Regions from separate parts of the Micromonospora sp. NPDC007208 genome, predicted to be linked through region 2. Evidence: riboswitches for the same ligand, from Rfam matches in the RefSeq annotation. Region 2 holds a riboswitch; each other region holds the start of a gene.

Region 1 (7,356 bases), on a different contig from region 2:
GCAGGGTGTCCTGCGGTTCGTGTTGCCGGTCACCACTCAGCCGGCCACCCTGATCCTCCCTCGCTACTGCGCGCGCGGGAGAGGCTTTGAACCAGCGTCCAGCCGCCAATTACGAAGAGGATAAGGGCCCCCGCCAGAACTAACCAATTCGCAATCAAGGTCAAGTCGGCCATAAACAAACGGGTGAACATGTAACCCGCGCCAACAAGAGGAAAGAGGAAGAATGATAAGATATAAACCAAGGAACTAACAGTCCTCAAATTAGGACCGGCCAAGCCGGGGTAGAGCTACCCAGGCGGGCGGCTCCGTCGGCACCCGGGCCGTCACCATTCACGAGGTGATCGGCCGCGCACACCTGGACGGCTTCGTCGACGAGGACCAGGACGCGCTCGTCTTCAACGGCGCGAAGGGTGCAGTCCTGCCCCGCTCCAACTTCCAGACCGCCTGCAAGTGGCGTGACTACGTGGCTGCGGCCGGTCCGCCGATTTCGACTTCCACGACCCGCGGCACACTGGCAACACCCTGGCATCGCGGACCGGGGCAAGCCTGACCGGCCTGATGGCTCGCATGGGCCACGCCTCGACCCGGGCCGCGATGATCTACCAACACGCCGCCCACGAGCGTGACGAGCGAATCATTGACGCGCTCAGCTCACAGATCAACCAGAGCACGGCGTGGTGATCGTCGCGGATGCTCTCCACGCGCAGACCGGGCACGCCCGCGCCGTCGCCGCCCGGGGTGGGGACCTCATGGTCACGGCGAAGGCTAACCAGCCGACCCTGTACGCGCAGCTCAAAGCGTTGCCGTGGCATGAGGTCCCAGCCGGTGACCAGCAGCGCGAGGTTGGCCACGGCCGCAAGGAAACCGCACCGTCAAAAGCGTTGACGTGCGCGCCGATGGTGGCCTCGCGTTCCCGCACGCGCAGCAAGCGGTGCGGATCACCCGGACCCGCACAATCAAGGACAAGACCAGCCGGGAGACCGCCTACTACACCATGAGCCTGCCCGCCATCCTGGCCCAGCCGGTCGACCTGGGCGCGTTCGCCCGAGACGAGTGGCTCATCGAGAACGGCCTACACCACGTCCGCGATGTGACGTTCCGCGAGGACGCCCACCGCGCGAGAACCCGCAACGGCCCCGCCGTGTTCGCCACCCTGCGTAACACCGCGATCGGCTACCACCGCCTCAGAGGCGCAATCAACATCGCCCGCCACCAGAACCGCCAACCGCCGATCAACCCAACTCATCGACGCAGTCACGTAACGTCACCGGTTTTACGCAATGGCCCTGCGGGTCAGGCGCCGCCGCCACCACGTCGTTCGGCTCGGCGAGTCGATGACCGGGGTGCCGGCTTCGATAACCATCTTCACTGCTTCTTCCCGGAACTGCGGGGAGAAGGTTCTCTTTGCGCTTGGCACCTGTTTCCCTTCCCAGATCAACCAATTCTACTTGGTCGGCCTGTTCGGAAAACCCATGGCAGCCCACTTTGAGCCCGTCGCAGACCACCGTACACGCGTCGCCGACGCCACGGTTCTTGAGCTCGCTCAGGACGCTGAGCCAGAACGCGGCACCTAGCCGCCGCCGGCCCACATTCGGCAGGCATGGGCCCTCTAACGGTGGGCCATACACCCCACCCGACGACCATGACACCTCACCTATCTGCGCGACCTCGAATCGATTGAAGTAGGGCGGGCATGCCTCGCCTTGGCGATCGTTGAGCTGCAGAAATTCACTGATCACACTAGCCATGCCCGCCCTACCGTCGTCGGCAAGTGGCGCTTCTACGCACCGATCTTACAAGTACAAGCCGACGCAGGAACACGTAGCTTATTGCTAAAGTTCTGGCGCTTCTTCTCTAGTCGCTCGAGCCGCCGTCACACAGCCCGCCAACTCCTGGCTGAAATGCCGAGGTTGCTCCGCTCTTGCCCCGCAGTCAACGTTACGGCCGTACCAGTGCACGACGCGCCGCTATACAAGACGACGACCCAATTATTCATGTTTTCGGCAGACCTGTGCGTAGCACTACCATCCGTTGTACAGTATTTACCGAGTGAATCGGCGTAGAAACTACCGGTGTAATTTGTACCGGTCCAGAGGCAGAGCTTCCCAAGATGATTTAAGTTGCACTGTGAACGACTGGCAGCCGCAGGGCTTCCGACAGTTGCGGTTGTGGCGGCCACTACAATTGCCGACGAAAGCACAATCCGCGCCAAAGGCTTGAGCTTCAATACAGCCTCCCCAATCAGTTATAGGCACCGATGACTATAACTCATCTATTGAGACATGCAAGGCTTTGCTTTGGGCCCGCTGCCATGTAAGGTTGGGGGCAGTCGTCCATTGACGACGAATAAGATCGTGCTCACTTCCGGACAACCCGCAGTTCATCGCGGTACTCAAGGGGATCCAGGTGCCCTGCCTCGACGGCGGTCGGCCCCTGACGCCCGGACCGGGCCTGACGGAGAAGGCGTACATCACCAGGGGCGCTCCACTTACTACTACCGCGGATCACTACGTAGACGATGAAGGTTCTTCGCGCCAATAGTCGTCTGCGAAGAAAAGCCGCTCGTGTCAGTCTCCCACGTTGTCTTCGGTGCCGTCGCGGATGATCGCGGCGAGGATCGGGCACGTAACGGGCACGGCCAGCGCAAGAAGCGGTAGGAACGATCGAGGCCCCCAGCCAGGGAACCTGTCCTGAGTTGGGGCCTCGCGGTGGAGCGGGTGACGGGAATCGAACCCGCACTGTCAGCTTGGGAAGCTGATGTTCTGCCATTGAACTACACCCGCAAGCGGCACCACTGTACCTGAGTCGTCGAGCCCGTGCACCCAGGCACCCCCGGTGACCGCAGGTGTCCGGGGACCGTGTCGCCCGGGTCGGCCGGGGTGATCCACTCGGTTTCCTGAAAGTCGGGGCATCCGGAGCGCCGGGATAGCGCAGTTTCCCTGAAGTCGAGTGGATCATGCGGGAGTGGCGGCCCGGCAGGTGTGGCGGGTGTGGCAGGCATGCGCATCGGTGCCGGCCCCGTCACGACGGGGCCGGCACCGATGATCTTTCGGTCGTGGTCAGGCGGCCGTGCACTGGACGTCACGGCTGAGGCGGGTCGGGCGCGCCTGCGGGACGGCGAAGGGCGCGGCCGCCGCCGACGGGGAGTTTGGGTCGAGCCACACCCGAACGGCCGGCCGGCCCGGCGCGAGGCCCGGAATGCCAGCGATGTGCTGCTCACGGCGGGTGAGCATCGCCACGTCGACGGTGAACTCGAAGAGCCTCCAGTCGACCTGCGGCTCGGCCCGGGCGCTCTGCGCCAACTGCGCCACCCGGACCGGATCGGTCACCGGACGGGCGCGCCCCGCCACGTACGCCTCGTCGTCGCTCTCCTCGGCGGGGAACGAGTGCAGCGCGTAACGGCCGTCACGTTCGAGGTCGCGGCGCTTGGGCGAGTCGATGATGAAGCAGAACAGCCCCTCCGCGCTGATGACCGGGGAGACCGGATGGACGCGGGGCCCGCCGTCGGCACGGACCGTGGCCAGATAGCCGAAGCCCGGCCCGTACTGCTGGAGGAGAACGCGGATCCCGTCGGCGAGTCGGGGCTCGTCGGCGGCGAATTCGGACCAGGAAGCCATGCGGGCATTCTATCGAACAAATGTACGAGCAGCGACCTCGACGCGCTGGTCACCGGCACCGAATCCGGCCACTTTTGGCAGCGCGGCTATGGTGGTCCGATGCTGCTCTCCGACCGCGACCTGGTCTCCGAGATCAAGGCTGGCACGCTGGGCCTGGAGCCGTTCGAGCCGACCCTGGTCCAACCGTCCAGCATCGACGTCCGACTCGACCGGCTGTTCCGGGTCTTCAACAACCACCTCTACACCCACATCGACCCCGCCATGCAGCAGGACGACCTGACGTCGGTGGTCGAGGTCCCCGACGGCGAGCCGTTCGTGCTGCACCCGGGGGAGTTCGTGCTCGCCTCGACGCTGGAGGTCATCTCGCTGGGTGACCAGCTCGCCGGTCGGCTGGAGGGCAAGAGCTCCCTGGGCCGGCTCGGGCTGCTCACGCACTCCACCGCCGGCTTCATCGACCCGGGCTTCTCCGGCCACGTGACGCTGGAGCTCTCGAACGTGGCGAACCTGCCGATCACGCTCTGGCCGGGCATGAAGATCGGGCAGCTCTGCATCTTCCGGCTCTCCTCGCCGGCCGAGCACCCGTACGGCTCGGTGGTCTACGGCTCGCGCTACCAGGGCCAGCGGGGGCCGACGCCAAGCCGCGCCTGGCAGCACTGGCGCACCTGGCCGACCCGCTGAGGCCGACCCGCTGAGGCCGACCCGCTGAGGCCGATCCGCTAGAAACAGAACGACGAGGGCCCGCCGCGACGAATCGCGACGGGCCCTTCGGTCACCCGGGGTCAGCCTGGGCGGCCGTAGCTGTGGATCGGGCCGTCGTCGACCTTCTTCATCTTGACCGGTTGACCGGCCTGCGAGGCGTGCACCACCCAGCCGCCGCCGACGTACATGCCGACGTGGTGGATGTCGCTGTAGTAGAAGACCAGGTCGCCGGGGCGCAGGTCGCCCCTGCTGACGTTCTTCGTGACGCGGCTCTGCGCGGCGGCGTTGTGCGGCAGCGACACGCCGGCCTTCGCCCAGGCGGCCAGCATGAGCCCGGAGCAGTCGTACGAGTTCGGACCCTCGGCACCCCAGACGTAGGGCTTGCCGATCTGGGCGCAGGCGAACTTGACCGCGGTGCCCGCGGCGCCGCCGGGGTAGCTGCCCGGGCAGGGCGCCGGGCGCAGCGGACCGCCGCCACCGTTGCCGTACACCTTGAGGCGCAGCTTCTGCAGGCGGTCGATCTCCTCGTTGATCTGCTTCTTCTTCGCCGCCAGCTGAGCTTCGGTGCGGGTCAGCTGGGCCACCATCTCGTCCAGCGGCGCCTTCTGCGCGGCCAGCTGGTCGCGCAGGTCGGCCACCTGGCGTACGTCCTTCTGCTGGTTGTGCGCGAAGCGGTCGAGCATCTCCAGTTGGCCGACCACCTCGCTGGGCGACCTGCTGCCCAGCACCGCGTTGACGGTCGAGACGTTCTCGCCCTTGTAGGCGCGTACGGCCAGGGCGCTGACCTTGTCCATCGCGGCGTCGACCTGGCGCTCCAGCGGAGTGATCCGGGCGGCCAGCGCGTCGGCCTGCCTGCGCTTCGCCGCGAGGTCGGTGCGGGTGGCGTTGTGCCGTTCGATGATCGGTTCGAGTTTGTTCCAGTCGGCGTCGATCTGGCGCTCGATCTCGGCGACGGACGGGTCGGCGTGGGCCGCCGTGGCACTGCCGGTCAGGACGACGGCGATGCTGGCCAACGCGGCGAGTGCGGTGGTGAAGCGGGACCAGCGTGGGCGCGGCACGATCGACGCCGGGCCGGCTGATGCCGACCGCTCGGACGACGGCCGCGGGGCATGGAGTGCCACCGGGGTTCCGTACTCCTTCTTCCTGACCGCCTACCGGGTTAGCTGACGGGTTCGGGCGGGAAGTCGGCGCCCTACCGCAGTGGTTGCGGATTCACCCCGAGGGACCTGGGTCCCCGGTTCGCTCGGAAACGACTCGGCGGTGTCGGTCCGTTACCGCCCGGGCTGGGCGGAGCTGCTGTCGGGCCGACGAATGACCAGAGTAGAGACGCTTGTTACCGATCCGCAACCCGTGCGGCCGTGACACTCCGTACCGATTGGAAGAGGCCACGGACCGTGTGTGAAGAATTCTTTCCGCGCGCTTCGATAGATGGAAAGGTATTGACGTGACCTCCCGGGCGGCGCGATGGTGACCTGACCTCACTCCGAGAGAATCTAGGGGGTTCGATGCACCATCCAACCCTGTCGACCGGCTGGCGCGCACTGCTCGCCGCCACCGTGGTCGCCGCCGCGACCACGGTGCCACTCTCCGTCGGCCCGGCCGCCGCCGCACCCACCACCGACCGCCAGCAGCAGTACGCCGCCGCGGCCACCGAGTACGGCGTACCGACCGTGGTGCTGCTCGGCGTCTCCTACCTGGAGTCGCGCTGGGACACCAACGCCGGCACACCGAGCACCAGTGGCGGCTACGGCCCGATGCACCTGACCGACGCCCGGCACGTGGCCGCCCTCCCCGGGGGCGGTCACCACGACGCCGGTGCCGAGGACCCACGCGGCGACGACTCCCGTCCCGCCCGGGTGCCCGCGCCCCGGCCGGTCGAGGCCCCCGCGCCGTCCACCGCCGCGTTGCAGACCGTGGACGCCGCCGCCTCGCTGACCGGCGCCACCCCCGAGGCACTGCGCACCGACGCGGGCCTCAACATCCGGGGTGGGGCCGCGCTGCTGAGCGCGTACCAGAGAGATCTGGGCGCGCCGGTGGGCGCGGACACCGACCCGGCGGCCTGGTACGGCGCGGTGGCCCGCTACTCGGGCGCGGACAGCGCCGACGCCGCGGCGGCCTTCGCCGACGAGGTCTTCACCACCGTCGGCGCGGGCGCGTCGCGGGTGACCGACGACGGCCAGCGGGTCACCCTGCCGGCCAGCGCGGTGCGGCCCGAGCGTTCCTGGTTGGACCGGCTGGGCCTGCGCCGGCTGGCCCGCCCGGACGGGGTGGAGTGCCCCAGCACCATCTCCTGCGAGTGGATCCCGGCGCCCTACGAGGCGTTCGGCGACGGGGACTACGGCAACCACGACCTCTCCGACCGCCCCGCCCGGCAGAAGATCGAGTACATCGTCATCCACGACACCGAGGCGAGTTGGGCGACGACCCTGCAACTCGTCCAGGATCCGACCTACGTGAGCTGGCACTACTCGCTGCGCTCGGTCGACGGGCACATCGCCCAGCACGTGAAGACCAAGGACGTCGGCTGGCACGCCGGTAACTGGTACGTCAACGCGAAGTCGATCGGTCTGGAGCACGAGGGCTTCGCGGCGCAGGGCACCTGGTACACCGAGGCGATGTACCGCACCTCGGCGAAGCTGGTGCGGCACCTGGCGCTGCGGCTGGGCATCCCACTGGACCGCCAGCACATCATCGGCCACGACAACGTGCCCGGCACCATCGCCTCGACCGTGCGGGGAATGCACTGGGATCCGGGCCCGTACTGGGACTGGACGCACTACTTCGACCTGCTGCACGCGCCTCGACTGGACACCGGCACCCCGGCCACCGGGCTGGTCCGGATCGACCCGGACTACGCCACCAACCGGCCGGCGTTCACCGGCTGTGTCACCGCGGGCGTGCCCTGCGCGCCACGCGGCTCCTCGGCGGTGGTGCTGCGCAGCGCACCGTCCGCGGACGCGCCGCTGGTCAACGACATCGCGCTCCGTCCGGACGGCACCCCGAACACGATGACCGTGTCGGACCACGGGGCCCGGGCATC
Region 2 (7,356 bases):
GGTTGCCGGCTTCCAGACAGCCGAGGTCAGCGACGTCAAGCTGGTGGTCACCGAACCGAGCCGGTTCGTGCACCGGCAGCTCTGGGTGACCGGCCTGCTCGGCCTCTTCGGTGCCCCGGAGCCCTACTTCGCCGGCGCCGCCACCCCCGAGGTGCTGCCCGGCGCCTGAGCGCGCCAGGCGTCCTCGTCAGGGCTGCTCGTCCAGGCCGGTCAGGTCGATGTCGGTCGCCTCGGTGACCGCTCGGATGGCCGTCACCGACGCGTACCCGGCAGCCAGCAACGCCACGTCCGTGCCGGGCTGTGCGGCCTGCCCCGGCTCCTCCAGTGAGGTACGGACGTACCCGTGGCCGGATTCGGCCACCGTCATCTGCACCTGGCCGAAGCTGGCCAGGGTGCCTCGCCGTACCCCGCGCAGCTGCCCGTGCGGCAGGTCCGGGGCGTTCACGTTGAGCACGCTCTCCAGCGGCGCGGAGGTCAACCGGGGGAGCAGGTCCAGGGCGACCCGCGCGGCGGTGTCCCAGTGCCGCTCGGCGTCGCGTACGCGGGCGGCGGCGTCCACCGCGGCGCCACCGCTCGCGGCCGTCGCCGCACCGGCCGAGAGCACGTCGAGGGAGACCGCCATCGCCCGGCAGCCGTTCGTGGCGGCGGTGAACGCGGCGCCCACGGTCCCGGAGTGCAGCACCGCCCGGCCGGCGTTGGCGCCCCGGTTGACACCGGAGAGCACCACCGACGGCGGTGGGCCGAACGCCCCGTGCAGGGCGATCAGCGTGATGAAGCCGGGGGAACCGGCGACCCCGTACGCTGCTACGCCCGCCAGGTCCGACAGCGGGTGGTCGTTCACGACCACCCGCCCGTCGCGCTCCATGGCGCTCATCGCGGCGCTGGTGCCGCTCGCCTCCTCCATCGGCGCGGCGACCACCACGTCCAGGCCCCGCTGCCGGGCCGCCCAGGCCAGCGCCTGGATGCCGGGTGCCGCGATCCCGTCGTCGTTGGTGATCAACACCCGCAGGGTCATCGCTCGGCCACCCGGTCGGCCAGCTCGTCCGGGGTGGTCCGCTCCTGTTGCCGGCTGTCCGCCGGCACCAGCCGGACCCGGTCCACCAGGCCGGTGATCGAGTCCAGCCGCCCGGTGCCCAGGCCGTGTCGGGTCACGTTCAGCGCGCCGGCGGCGGCGCCGGTGCGGATGGCGGTCCGGATGTCCCCGCCCCTGGCCACGACGGCCGCCACTCCGGCGGTCATCGAGTCGCCCGCCCCGCGCGGGTCGGCGGCCTCCAGCCGGGGCATCTCGACCTGGAACAACTCCCCGTCGATGAGCGCCAACGCCGGCTGGTCGGCGCGGCTCACCACCACCGTCTCGGCGCCGCCGACGTGCAGCTCGTACATGGCCCGGGTCAGTTCCGCGCTGTCGTCGCTGCGGGCGCGGCCGTCGCGGATCAACTCCTCGTGACTCACCTTGAGGAAGAACACCCCGCTCTCCAGCACCGAACCGAGGTGGTCGCCAGAGAGGTCGACGACCACCCGGCCGCCGTTGGCCCCGAGGTCGGCGGCGAAGCGTCGGTACAGGTCGGCGGGTACGAGCCATGGTTCGTTCGGCCCACTGAGGATGCTCACCGGGGCCCGTAGGCCCTCGCCGAGGGCGAGGTTGTACAGCTCGTCGATCTCGTGCCGGCTCAGCGGCTGCCCGGGCACGTCGGCAATCTCCTGCCGGGAGCCCTCCCGGCGATCGTGCACGTACCCGCCGCTACCGGAGTCACGGACCACCACCTTGAGGTCGACGCCCTCGCTGACCAGCAACGGCTCCAGCACCTGGCCGATCTCACCGCCAAGGGCGGCGCAGAGCACCACGTCGACACCGAGGGAGATCACCATCCGGGCCTGCCAGACGCCCTGCCCGCCGGGGTGCAGGTGCAGCTCAGGGTGGTCGTTGGGCTGGTCCACGGTCACCGTCAGCTGTGGAGTGGGCGCGAAGACCATCACGTGCCCACTCATCGGTCGTCGCCGTTCATGCTGGTCGCCCTCCGGCACCTTCGGAAGATTTCGTACTAACCGACCTTAATCGCGCAGGTAGTGGCAGGTCGTGCCATCGACCCGGTCCGGGCGCGGCGCTCGGGGCCGTCGGGCGTTGCCAGCCAGACATCGGTACGGGACGATCGGGCGACCAACGACGGCGGGAGACGGTGTGCTCAGCAGCGATACCTTCAGCTACACCGTCCAGGCCCGGTGCTCACCCGCCGAGGCGGCGGCTCTGCTCAGCGACCTGACCCGGCAGGGTGAGCTGCACCCACTGATCGTCCGGGTCCGCCGGGTGCCGCCCCGGCCCGGCGCCCAGGCCAGCTACACGATCAACGACCGGTTGGCGGCCGGCCCGCTGCGCTTCCGGACCACCTACCACGCGGACGTGCTGATCAGCGAGGCCGACGAGATCGTCATGGTGGCCCGCCAGTGGCCAGCCACCACGGTGCGCAACCACACCCGACTGCGCGCCGAGCCGGACGGCTTGGTCCGCATCGACGTCGAGATCACCCTGACCGCGCCGACGCCGCTGTTCCGCTACGCGTTCCGCCAGGCCCAAGCCGCTCACCTCGCCCTCGCCACCCGGCTGGGCGCGGCCCTCGACCGCACCGCCAACCCCCCGCCCACCTGACCCGCCCGCCCCGAGGGCTTGCGCCCCCACCGTGCGCCGATCTTGCAGTTTCGGTTGTCGGTATCAGTGGGATGCCCCAAATGCCGGCACAGCAAGTGCAAGATCGCGGAGCAGGGCGGGCAGCTAGGTCGTGGTTGCAGCGCGATCACGGTTCGTGCGGGTGGTTCGGGCGGCGGCGCGTCGGCCCCACGGCTTGTAGGTGGACAGCACCGTCGCGATGATCATCAGGCTGGTCGACACCGCCGGCGCGATGACGAGGTCGGCCCGATCGCGTGCGGGCAGGGTCGCGCCGACCGCCCCGGCGTGGCGCAGGTTCGGGGTGAGCAGGAACAGCACCAGCCCGACCATCACCGTGGTGAGCACGAGCTTGACCAGCACCCAGCGGTGGCGCAGCAGGCCCCACGGGGTGAGCAGCGAGCTGGCGACTCCGATCAGCCAGACCAGGACGCTCAGTGGCGCGAACAGCACCGTGCCGACCAGGGCCGTGACCGGATAGACCACCGCCGGGTCGGCGCCCCGCTGCACCGCGATGCCGAGGGTGAGCAGCACCAGGTCGGTGCCCAGCCAGCCGAGCGAGGTGACGAGGTGCAGGGTGAGCAGGGCCTTGCGGGTGGTGGGTCGGATCCGAGGCATACCGCGATGCTGCCCGCCGACGCCGGCCGGGTCGTCCGACGAGCGACGACATCAGGGGTACGCCCGGCGACGTAGCCCGGTCCCTGGACGCACGTGATGCCTGTGAGTCATCACGATGACTCACAGGCATCACGACCCGTAGGGAACGGCTGGGGTCAGTAGACCGACAGGTGTACGTGGTTGGTGTGGTCGGTCGACGGGGTGCCCTGCGCCCCGCTGTACGACTTCCACCCGCTGCTGGGCAGCCAGATCTGCTTGTACCAAATCACGTAGAGCACGGCGAGCCGGTCCGCGTTGCGGATGAAGTACGCGGCCAGGTTGTTGCCGTAGGTCTTGTCGCCACCGGTCGCGGCTCCACCGAAGCCGCCCTTCTGTGCCGCGAAGTCGCAGGCCCGGCCCTTCGGGTGTTCACCGGAGCCGCTGGGGCGGTGGCACGAGACGTACCGGGTGAAACCCGCGGCCTTCGCCTGGTTGAGCGCGTGCAGGGTGCGCGGGGTGATGCAGCCGCTGGCCGGCGTGGGGTCGTTGATGCTGCACGACTCGGAGGGCCAGGAGCCGTCGGAGTTGCGCGGCGCGGCTGTCGCGTTGGCGGTGGAGGTGCCCCGGTTGGAGTCGGTGTCCGCGGTGGTCTGCGGCTTGGGTGTGGTGGCCACGGTCAGGGCCCGTTCGGCCTGTTCCTTGCGCTTGGCCATCACCGCGACCTGCTTGCGCTGTTCGTTGATCTCGCCGTCCAGGGCGACCCGGGTGCGGTTGGCCTTGTCCTTGCTGTTCAGCAGGTCGCGCAGCACCCGGTCCTCGTTGGCGGCCACCGCGTCGAGCGCGGCGGCCCGGTCCATGAAGCCTTCCGGTGTGTTGCTGTTGAGCAGCGCCGACATCGCGCCGAGCCGGCCGGTGCGGTAGGCCACTTCGGCGATCTCGCCGACCTTGCCGTTGCGCTGGTCGATCTCGACCTCGATGGTCTTCAGCTGGGTGGCGAGCTGCTGCTGCCGTTGTACGGAGGTGTCCAGGGCGCGCTTCGCGTCCAGGTAGCCCTTGCTGGCCGCCTCGAGTTGGGCGCGCAGCGCCGGGGTGCCGCCCTCCTCGTCGGAGTCGGGTGCGGCGGCCCGTAGGCCGGTCGGGGGAGCGGCCGAGGCGGTGCCGGCCGGGAGCGCGACGCCGAGGGCGAACATCGCGACGATCAGGGCCGCCAGTCGGGCGGCGGGTGGTCGTGCTGGTGCCACTGCGCATGTCCTTCCGTCAGCCGCCGACCGGGTTAGCTGACGGGTTCGGGACGGAAGATCCCTACCGCTGACGCGGATGCACCCCAGGAACATGGTTCCCCGGTTCGCCCAGGTGGGCGATTAGGCGGCGACCGCCACCGGCGCCGGGAGGGCGCCGCCTGGTGGAGGCCGGGACCGAGCCTACCGGTGCCGGTGGGGCGGCTGCAGCCAATGTGACGGACGGTGCGTGCGTCACCACGGAAAATCACGGCCCGGTCACCACTCGATGGAGCCACACGCCCCGGAGGCGGCGCCCGGCTCGATCTGCAACGTCGCGTGCTCGATGCGGAAGTCGTCGTGCAGGGCCGTACGCGCCGCGGTGAGCACGGCGCCGACCTCCGCGCCGGGTGCCATGGTCAGGTGCGCGGAGGCCACCTCCATGCCCGAGGTGAGCGTCCAGACGTGCAGGTCGTGCACCTCGACGACGCCGGGGACCGCGGCCAGCCGGTCGTGCACGGCGGTCACCTGGAGGTGCTCCGGGGCGGCCTGCACCAGGATGCGGAGGGCGGCGCGGGCCAGCCGCCAGGTGCGCGGCAGGATGAACACGCCGATGGCGACCGCGACCAGGGGGTCCGCCCACCACCAGTCGGTGACGCTGATGAGCAGCGCCGCACCGATGACGCCGAGCGAGCCGAGCAGGTCGCCGAGCACCTCCAGGTAGGCGCCCTGGAGGTTGATGCTCTCCCGGGCCCCGGCGCGCAGCATGGCGAAGGCGGCGATGTTCGCGAGCAGGCCGAGCACGGCCACCGCGAGCATCGGACCGGCGATGACCTGGTGCGGGTCGCCGAACCGGCGGATCGCCTCGATCACCACGTAGATCGCGACGCCGGAGAGCAGGACGGCGTTGGCCAGCGCGGCGAGCACCTCGAGCCGGTAGAGGCCGAAGGTGCGCTGCGGGTCGCCGGTGGCCCGGCGGGTCGCCGTGATCGCGGCGAGCGCCATCCCGATGCCGAGCACGTCGGTGAACATGTGCCCGGCGTCGGAGAGCAGGGCGAGCGAGCCGGTGTGCAGGGCGGCCACCGCCTCGACCACCATCAGGGTGGCGAGCAGACCGAATGCCGCCCAGAGGCGACCCCGGTGCTGGTGTGCGGCATTGGCGACGGACCCATGGTGGTGGTCATGACCTGCGCCCACGAGAACCACCTTCCGCCGCTGGTCGGGACCCGGTCAAATGTATGCTCACATCGCTATGTATGCAAGTGTACGGGTAGCGCCTTCCCGCCGGCGGCGGTCCGTACGGGTCAGCCGGTCGGGTCGATGGTGGTGAGCCGCTGGGTGGCCCGGGAGAGCGCCACGTACAGGGTGCGTACCCCGGCGCCCGGATCCGCCCGGATCTCGCTCGGGGCGACCAGCACCACCCCGTCGTACTCCATGCCCTTGGCTTCCAGGCTGGTCACCACCTGCAACCTCGGCGCGCCGAGCGCGCCGAGCCAACCGGCGACCTCGTCCCGGCGGGGGACCGGCGTGATCACCCCGACCGTGCCCTCCACCTCGGCCAGCAGGCCGGCGGCGGCCTCCACGGTCGCGGTCTCCAACCCCGTCGGGGGCACCACCAGCTCGACCGGCTCGACCCCGGTGGAGCGGACGGCGGTCGGCAGCGGCAGGTCCGGGTAGAGCCGACGGATCTCCGCCGCCGCCACCGCGAAGATCTCCGCCGAGTTGCGGTAGTTGGTGGTGAGCGTGAAGTCGTGCCGCTTGCGCCGGCCCAGCGCCTGGTCGCGGGCTCGGGTCAGCTCCTCCGGATCGCCGGTCCACGCGGTCTGCGCGGGGTCGCCCACCACGGTCCAGGATGCCAGCCGGCCGCGGCGACCGATCATCCGCCACTGCATCGGCGAGACGTCCTGCGCCTCGTCCACCACCACGTGCGCGTACTCCCGGTAGTCCTCCGGGCGCTCGCGGGCCGCCGCGCGGGCGGCCCGCTGCCGCTCGCCGAGGGTGCTCAGCTCGCGGACGCCACCGGCGAGCTGGAACGGGTCGCGTCGCGCCTTGGCCGGCTGCGCGGGCTTGCCGAGCAGCGCGTCCAACTCGTCCAGCAACGCCACGTCGGCGATGGTCAGCCCGGCCGAGTCCAGGTTCCGGTACGCGGCGTTGAGCAGCCGGATCTCCGCCGAGGAGAGGATTCCCCCGGCGTACCGGCGCAGCCGGTCCGGCTGCGCCAGCCAGCCGAGCACGTGCCGGGGGTGCAGCCGAGGCCACCACGCCTTGAGGAACTCCCGGAACTCCGGCCGCTCGGCGATCTCCGCCTCGAAGGCCGGCTGCTCCGGCAGTCGACCGCTGCTCAGCTCACGGGCCTGTGCCCAGAGCGCGGCGAACACCCCGTCGAAACCGGCCCGGCGCACCTCGTTGCGCCGTGCGCCGCGTTGCAGCGCGCGGTCCCGGATCCGGTCCAGCGCGGCCCGGTCCAGCCGCAGCAGCGTGCCCCGGTAGAGCAGCCGTAGCTCACCCGGGCCGCCCGGCACCGCGTCGCGGGCCGCCCGCTCCAGCACCCGGCGCATCCGCAGCGAGCCCTTCACCGCCGCCACCTCGGGTGGGTCGGGGCGGGTGGCGGTCATTCCCGGGAACAGGGTGCCCAGTGAGTGCAGAGTCGCGGTGTCCTCACCGAGTGACGGCAGCACCGAGCCGATGTACTCGACGAAGACCGACGACGGGCCGACCACCAGGATGCCGCCGCCCGCGTAGCGGCTGCGGTCGGAGTACAGCAGGAACGCGGCCCGGTGCAGGGCGACAGCGGTCTTGCCGGTGCCGGGGCCGCCCGCGACGATCGTCACCCCGGAACCGGGCGAGCGAATCGCCTCGTCCTGCTCCCGCTGGATGGTCGCC
Region 3 (7,356 bases), on a different contig from region 2:
CGTTCGCGGTGATCGTCGGCTGCTCCGACTCCCGGCTGGCCGCCGAGATCATCTTCGACCGGGGGCTCGGCGACCTGTTCGTGGTCCGCACGGCCGGGCACACCACCGGCCCCGAGGTGCTCGGCAGCGTCGAGTACGCGGTGACCGTGCTCGGCACTCCGCTGGTGGTGGTGCTCGGCCACGACTCGTGCGGTGCGGTGCAGGCCGCCCGGGAGGCCGCCGCCACCGGTACCGCGCCGAGCGGGCATCTGCGCGCCGTGGTCGACGCCGTGCTGCCCAGCCTGCGTCGGGCCGATGCCGAGGGCGTGGATGACATCGACGGCATCGTCGACATCCACATCGCACAGACCGTCGAGACGTTGCTCGGGCAGTCTTCCGTGCTGGCCGACGAGGTGGCGCGGGGGCGGTGCGCGGTGGTGGGGGTGTCCTACCGGCTGGCCGCCGGAGCGGTACGTCAGGTGGCCGCCGTGCCGGCTGGCTTCGCGACGCTGGACACCCCGGCCGGATCGCCCGAGTCGACCGACCCGGCCGCGCCTGCCACCGTCTGACGCGACGAGGGCCGCTCCGCGTCACGCGGAACGGCCCTCGACGGTGATCGTGCGGGTCAGAGCAGCGACATGTGGACGTGGTCGGTGTGGTTCGACGGCCCGCTGTACGAACTCCAGCCGGTGGCCGGGAACCAGATCTGCCGGTTCCAGATCACGTAGTAGATGCCGAGCCGGTCGGCGTTACGGATGAGGAACGCGGCGACGTTGTTGCCGTACGTCCGGGTGTCCTCGTTGTGCCAGGGGGAGAAGCCGCTCTTCTGCAGCGACCAGTCGCAGGCACGGCCCTTCGGGTGCTCCCACGGCCCGCCGGGGCGGTAGCAGCCGACGAACCGGTTGAAGCCGGCCCGCTTGACCTCCTTGTACGCGTGCAGCGTGCGTGGCGTGATGCAGCCGGACGTGGTGGGGTCGTTCTCGCTGCACGACTGGGGTTTCCAGTCACCGTCGGCGGTGCGACCCGGGCCGATCTTCGCGACCGGTGAGGTGGCGTCCACCAGGCCGCCGGTGAAGCCCTTTCCACCGACGAGGGAGAGCGCCTTGTCGGCCTCGCTCTTCCGCTTGGCCATCAGGGCGGTCTGCTTCTGCTGCTCCCGGACCTCCGTGTCGAGGGCGAGCTTCGCCTGCTCGGCGCGGGCCTTCACCTCGTTGACCTCGGAGAGCTTCTTCTCGTTGACCATGTTCATCTCGTCGAGCATCCCGGCGCGCCGGACGAACGAGTCGGGAGCTTCGCTCTCCAGCAGCATCGCGACCGCGCCGATCCGGCCGGTCCGGTACGCCTGGGCGGCGATCTGCCCGACCTGCGGGGCCAACGCGTCCAGGTCGGCCTTGGCCCGGTCGACCTCTGCGGCCAACTCGCCCTGCCGCTTCTTTGACTTGTCCAGCTTGGACTTGGCGGCGGAGTAGTCGCGGTTGGCCTGCTCGATGACATCGTTGAGCAGCTTGGGTTCGCCGTCCTCCTCGTGCCCGGACGGTGTGGGGGTCGTCGGGGCGGCGTGGGCCGGGAGGGGCCCGGCGAGCACGGTCAGTGCGGCGATCACGGCCACCACGGGTGTCATCCAGCGGCGTAGGGGTGCCGTCACAATGTTCCCTTCCGTCGACCGCCGACCGGGTTAGCTGACGGGTTCGGGGCGGAAGTGGCCCCTACCGCTGACGCGGATTCACCCCAGGTACCTGGGTCCCCGGCTCGCCGGCTGGCGATTGGGCGGTGGCACCGCAGGCGCCGCTTCGCGCCTTCATCGGTAACCGGCAGCGAGGTTACCCGAGAGTCGACCGGGTGAGCTACGCCTGGATGCCGACCAAAAGCGTCATTTCGCCATAGCGTTGAGTGACCAGTGACGCGGTTCTCAGGGTGGATGCCCGATCTGGTCACGCTGAGGAGTGTCACCATGCCGTATCCGTGCTCCTGTTCGACTCCGGCCACCGGTCGGTGGCCTCGGATGGGGGTGCGGGCCGCGTCCGGTCCGGCTCGTCGGAGCCGGCCTTCCGCGGTGAGCTGAGTGCGGCCAGTGCCTCCGTGCGGTCCGGCTGGGGCCGGGGCGCGGGAGCGTCGGTGGACGGCGTGGCCTCGGTGCGCCCGGCGGCGGTCACCACCGCGGCCAGCCCGGTGGTCAGCGGTACGGCGGCGATCAGACCGAGGGTGGCGACCGCGCTGCGGACGATCTCCTGCGCGAGGAACTCACTGGTGAGGATCTGCCCGATCGGCCGCGAGTCGGCGGTGAGCAGGAGCAGCAGGGGCAGTGACGCGCCCGCGTACGCCAGCACGATGGTGTTGACAGTGGAGGCGATGTGCGCGCGGCCGACCCGGGTGGCCGCCCGGTACAGCTGCAACCGGGTCAGCCCGGGGTTGGCGTTGGCCAGCTCGGTGACGGTGGCGGCCTGGGTGACCGTCACGTCGTCGAGCACCCCGAGCGACCCGATGATGATCCCGGCGAGCAGCAGACCGTGCAGGTCCACGTCGCCCTGGAACATCGACAGGGTGGTGGCGTCTTCGCTGCCGAAGCCGGTGAGGTGGGTCGCGGCCGTGGCGATGGTGGCGAGCACGCCGGTCAGCACCAGGCTGCCCAGGGTGCCGAGCACCGCGACCGAGGTCTGCGCGGTGACCCCGTGCGTCAGATAGAGCACCACGAACATGATCAGGGCCGCGCCGACCACCGCCACCAGCAGTGGCGACCTGCCGGCGCCGATGCCCGGCAACACGAAGGTGAGCAGGATGGCGAAGCTGGCGGCCAGCCCGGCGAGCGCGGCCAGACCCCGCCACCGACCGAACGCGACGATCGCGGCCGCGAAGACCACCGCCAGCCACACCATCGGGGTGCCGCGTTGGTGCTCGGCGATGTTCCAGTTGCTGGTGGTGGGATCGGTGGGATCGGCCAGCTCGACCAGGATGACCTCGTCACCGACCTCGACCCGGGGCGCGCCGGGCCCGTCGGGCACCGGTGTCCGTACCTGTTGGCCGGCGGCCGGCCCGTCGTCCACCCGGACGTCGACCGTGCCGCACCGCCCCTCGCCGACCCTCGGTGTGCCCTCGGGAACCGACGGCACCGGCGGGCACGGCTCACTCACCACCCGGGTGACCGTGCCGGGGTGGCGCGGCACGTCCGCACCACCATCGGTCTGCGGTGACCCGCCGCGCGGCCAGAGCAGCGCCGCGGCGAGCACTGTGGCGACGAAGAGGGGTACCACAGTCACGACGAGGATCCGTCGCACCCGTGGTGGGGCGGACGGCGCGGGGTGAGTGTGGTCGGCGGCCAAGGCGAGAACTCCCAACGATCCGGTGCGGGGTACGGGTCAGCGTGCCGGGCGGTTCACCGTTTCGGTGGAAACGCGGCGAACGGCGGGGGGGGATCGCTGCCTGATCACCACTTGATCACGGACGGTCAGTGTTCGGCCCGGTCGGCCGGGGGCGACGCCACGTCGCGGCGGCGCCGGTGCCCGACTGTGCAGCGGCATACGGAGGGCCATCGTGGGAGATGCTAGCCAGCCCACCCGAGGGTCGCAGGTCGTGGCGGAGTGTCGGGCGGTCGAACCGCCCGCGTGGCGGACCCCGGCCCGTCAGCCGCGCTTCATGAGCCGGCCGACCGCCGCCATCATCTCGGTGGCCATCTCGTCGGCCCGACCCTCGGCGGCGCCCTCGTGCATGCAGTGCCGGGCGTGCCCGTCGAGCAGCCCCAGGGCCACCTTGTCGAGGGCGGCCTGGATCGCGGAGATCTGGGTGAGCACGTCGATGCAGTAGCGGTCGTCGTCGACCATCTTCTCGATGCCCCGGACCTGCCCCTCGACGCGGCGGAGCCGCGCGAGCAGTTGGTCCTTGCTGGCGGTGTATCCGCGGATCGGGGTGGGTGCGGTCATGTCGACCAGGATAGCGTACCCCCAGGGGGTATGGTACGGTCGTGTCCGGATGAGATACCCCCACCGGGTACCGGTACCGTAAAGGAGACGCTCCGATGGTCAACACGACGTATCAGGTGCAGGGCATGACCTGTGGGCACTGCGTCAGCGCGGTGAGCGCCGAGGTCAGCGCCATCGCGGGCGTGCGTGACGTCCAGGTCGACCTCGCCGCCGGCCGGGTCACCGTCAGCAGCGACCAGCCGCTGGACACCGCGGTTGTCCGGGCCGCCGTCGACGAGGCCGGCTACGACCTCGTCGACGCGTGATCGGAGGGCCGGCGTGCGTACGGTGACGAGACTGGCCGGGTTCGCCGTCGGCCTGGCGGCGGTCTTCGGCGCGACCTACGGGGTCGGCCGGGTCGTCGACCGCACCCCGGTGGTCGAGGGCCGGCACGACGCTGCCGCCATCCCGGCGGCGGACGAGCGGGGCGGTACGGCCGACCGGCTTCCCGGCGGGCTGCTCGTCTCCGAGCGCGGCTACAGCCTCGAACGGGTCGACGCCCCGGCCGGCGAGTTCGCCTTCCGGATCGCCGGCCCGGACGGCCGCCCGGTCACCCGTTACGAGGTGGCGCACGACAAGCGGATGCACCTGATCGTCGCCCGGCGGGACCTCTCCGGCTTCCGTCACGTCCACCCCGAGCTCGCCCCGGACGGCACCTGGCGGGTCGACACCCCGCTGACCGGCCCCGGGCAGTGGCGGGCGTTCGCGGACTTCACGCCGACCGGAGGCGAGCCGCTGACCCTCGGCGTGGACGTGACCGTCCCCGGTGAGCTGACCGAACAGCCGTTGCCCGCCCCGGCGACCAGCACCACCGTCGACGGCTACACGGTCACCCTGACCGGAGCGCCGCAGCCCGGCCGCACGTCGTCGCTGACCCTGACCGTCAGCCGGAACGGGCGACCGGTCACCGACCTGGAGCCCTACCTGGGCGCGTACGGGCACCTGGTGGCGCTGCGCCGGGGTGATCTGGCGTACCTGCACGTGCACCCGGACGGCACGCCCGGCGATGGGCGCACCCGGCCCGGTCCGGCCGTCACCTTCCTCGCCGAGGTGCCCTCGGCGGGCAGCTATCGGCTCTACCTCGACTTCCAACACGGCGGGCGGGTGCACACCGCCGAGTTCACAGTGGTCGCCGGCGCCGCACCGACCGCAACCGCCCCCACCCCGAGCGGGCCCGCGCCGACCGGCGGGGCCGACCACGGCACCCCCGGGCACGGACACAACTGACGGGACCAGACGATGACCACCACCAGCAGACCGCTGCCCGAGGCACCCAACCGGATCGAACTGGCGATCGGCGGGATGACCTGCGCCGCGTGCGCCGCCCGGATCGAGAAGAAGCTCAACCGGATGGACGGGGTGAGCGCCACCGTCAACTACGCCACCGAGAAGGCGACCGTCCGGTACGCCGATGGCGTCACGCCGGACGACCTGATCGGGACCGTGCAGAAGACCGGCTACACGGCGGCGCTGCCGGCCCCGCCCAGCGCGGAAGCTCCGGTGGACCCGTTGCGGGGGCCGCGTACCCGGCTCTGGGTCTCGGTGGCCCTGAGCGTGCCTGTGGTCCTGCTGGCCATGGTCCCGGCCTGGCAGTTCGACTACTGGCAGTGGCTGTCGCTGACCCTGGCCGCCCCGGTGGTGGTCTGGGGTGGGCTGCCGTTCCACCGGGCCGCCTGGACCAACCTGCGGCACGGCGCGGCCACCATGGACACCCTGGTGTCGCTCGGCACCCTGGCCGCGTTCGGCTGGTCGCTCTGGGCGCTCTTCCTCGGTGACGCGGGGATGCCCGGGATGACGCACCCGTTCCGCTTCGACATCACCCGGACCGACGGCGCCGGCAACATCTACCTGGAGGCGGCCGCCGGGGTCACCGTGTTCATCCTGGCCGGTCGCTACTTCGAGGCCCGGTCCAAGCGCACCGCCGGCGCCGCCCTGCGCGCCCTGCTCGACCTCGGCGCCAAGGACGTGGCGGTCCTGCGCGACGGCGTGGAGACCCTGATCCCGGTGGACCGGCTCGCCGTCGGTGACCGGTTCGTGGTCCGCCCCGGGGAGAAGATCGCCACCGACGGGGTGGTCGAGGAGGGCACCTCCGCGGTCGACGCCAGCATGCTCACCGGTGAGTCGGTGCCGGTCGAGGTCGCCCCGGGCGACGGTGTGGTCGGCGCCACGATCAACGCCGGTGGACGGCTGATCGTCACCGCCACCCGGGTCGGCGCGGACACCCAGCTCGCCCGGATGGCCGACCTGGTCGAGCAGGCGCAGAGCGGCAAGGCGGCCGTGCAGCGACTGGCGGACCGGATCTCCGGTGTCTTCGTACCGATCGTCATCACCCTCGCCGTCGGCACGCTCGGCTGGTGGCTCGGCACCGGGGCCGGCCCGACCGCCGCGTTCACCGCCGCCGTGGCCGTGCTGATCATCGCCTGCCCGTGCGCGCTCGGCCTGGCCACCCCGACCGCGCTGCTGGTCGGCACCGGTCGGGGCGCCCAGCTCGGCGTGCTGATCAAGGGCCCGGAGGTGTTGGAGTCGACCCGCCGGGTGGACACCGTGGTGCTCGACAAGACCGGCACGGTGACGACCGGCCGGATGACGCTGGTGGACGTGGTGCCGGCCAGCGGCGTGGATCGGGCCGAGCTGCTCCGGGTGGCCGGGGCGGTGGAGGCCGCCTCCGAGCACCCGATCGCCCGTGCGGTCGCCGCCGCTGCCGCCGACGCGGGCGCGCTGCCCCCGGTGGCCGCCTTCGGCAACCTGGAAGGGCTGGGGGTGACCGGCACGGTCGACGGCCGGGCCGTCCTGGTCGGCCGCGTCCGGCTGCTGCACGAGCACGAGATCGACGTACCGCCGGAGATCGAGTGGGCCGTGCGTGACGCGGAGGCCGCCGGCCGTACGGCCATCGTTGCCGGTTGGGACGGGCGGGCCCGGGGCGTGCTCACGGTCGCCGACGTGGTCCGGCCGACCAGCCGGGCGGCGGTGGCTCGGCTGCGCGGGCTGGGGCTGACCCCGGTCCTGCTGACCGGGGACAACACCACAGTGGCTCGCGCGGTCGCCGCCGAGGTCGGCGTCGACGAGGTGATCGCCGAGGTGCTGCCGGCCGGAAAGGTCGACGTGATCAAGCGGCTCCAGGCCGAGGGGCGGTCGGTGGCGATGGTCGGTGACGGGGTCAACGACGCCCCGGCGCTGGCCCAGGCCGACCTGGGGCTGGCCATGGGCACCGGCACCGACGTGGCGATCGAGGCGGCCGACCTCACCCTCGTCCGGGGCGACCTGGACGCCGCGGTGGACGCCATCCGGTTGTCCCGACGCACGCTCGGCATCATCCGGGGCAACCTGTTCTGGGCGTTCGGCTACAACGTGGCGGCGCTGCCGTTGGCCGCCGCCGGGCTGCTCAACCCGATGATCGCGGGCGCCACGATGGCGCTGTCCTCGG

What was found. A riboswitch is a leader RNA that binds a small molecule or an ion and turns the genes downstream of it on or off. The one in region 2 is predicted to bind cyclic di-AMP.
Region 1: another riboswitch for cyclic di-AMP. It lies ahead of ACFYL6_RS11820 (NlpC/P60 family protein); the one in region 2 lies ahead of ACFYL6_RS16550 (coiled-coil domain-containing protein).
Region 3: another riboswitch for cyclic di-AMP. It lies ahead of ACFYL6_RS14055 (coiled-coil domain-containing protein); the one in region 2 lies ahead of ACFYL6_RS16550 (coiled-coil domain-containing protein).

What each region holds. Positions count from the first base shown of each region.
Region 1 is NZ_JBIAFG010000005.1:4,172-11,527, reverse strand. Features, by position in the region: gene ACFYL6_RS11860 (hypothetical protein) at 338-550, shown strand; gene ACFYL6_RS11855 (hypothetical protein) at 600-851, opposite strand; gene ACFYL6_RS11850 (hypothetical protein) at 887-1,489, shown strand; partial or broken gene ACFYL6_RS11845 (transposase) at 1,485-1,571, opposite strand; gene ACFYL6_RS11840 (peptidase inhibitor family I36 protein) at 1,874-2,179, opposite strand; tRNA gene ACFYL6_RS11835 (tRNA-Gly) at 2,710-2,783, opposite strand; gene ACFYL6_RS11830 (pyridoxamine 5'-phosphate oxidase family protein) at 3,060-3,617, opposite strand; gene dcd (dCTP deaminase) at 3,717-4,295, shown strand; gene ACFYL6_RS11820 (NlpC/P60 family protein) at 4,397-5,374, opposite strand; cyclic di-AMP (ydaO/yuaA leader) riboswitch at 5,451-5,586, opposite strand; gene ACFYL6_RS11815 (N-acetylmuramoyl-L-alanine amidase) at 5,822-7,356, shown strand, end outside.
Region 2 is NZ_JBIAFG010000007.1:95,861-103,216, reverse strand. Features, by position in the region: gene ACFYL6_RS16575 (STAS domain-containing protein) at 1-169, shown strand, start outside; gene surE (5'/3'-nucleotidase SurE) at 188-1,015, opposite strand; gene ACFYL6_RS16565 (PfkB family carbohydrate kinase) at 1,012-1,989, opposite strand; gene ACFYL6_RS16560 (SRPBCC family protein) at 2,180-2,644, shown strand; gene ACFYL6_RS16555 (hypothetical protein) at 2,768-3,277, opposite strand; gene ACFYL6_RS16550 (coiled-coil domain-containing protein) at 3,433-4,497, opposite strand; cyclic di-AMP (ydaO/yuaA leader) riboswitch at 4,503-4,634, opposite strand; gene ACFYL6_RS16545 (cation diffusion facilitator family transporter) at 4,753-5,670, opposite strand; gene ACFYL6_RS16540 (HelD family protein) at 5,778-7,356, opposite strand, start outside.
Region 3 is NZ_JBIAFG010000005.1:473,992-481,347, forward strand. Features, by position in the region: gene ACFYL6_RS14050 (carbonic anhydrase) at 1-548, shown strand, start outside; gene ACFYL6_RS14055 (coiled-coil domain-containing protein) at 605-1,624, opposite strand; cyclic di-AMP (ydaO/yuaA leader) riboswitch at 1,629-1,759, opposite strand; gene ACFYL6_RS14060 (YibE/F family protein) at 1,926-3,296, opposite strand; gene ACFYL6_RS14065 (metal-sensitive transcriptional regulator) at 3,597-3,893, opposite strand; gene ACFYL6_RS14070 (heavy-metal-associated domain-containing protein) at 3,989-4,198, shown strand; gene ACFYL6_RS14075 (hypothetical protein) at 4,212-5,159, shown strand; gene ACFYL6_RS14080 (heavy metal translocating P-type ATPase) at 5,172-7,356, shown strand, end outside.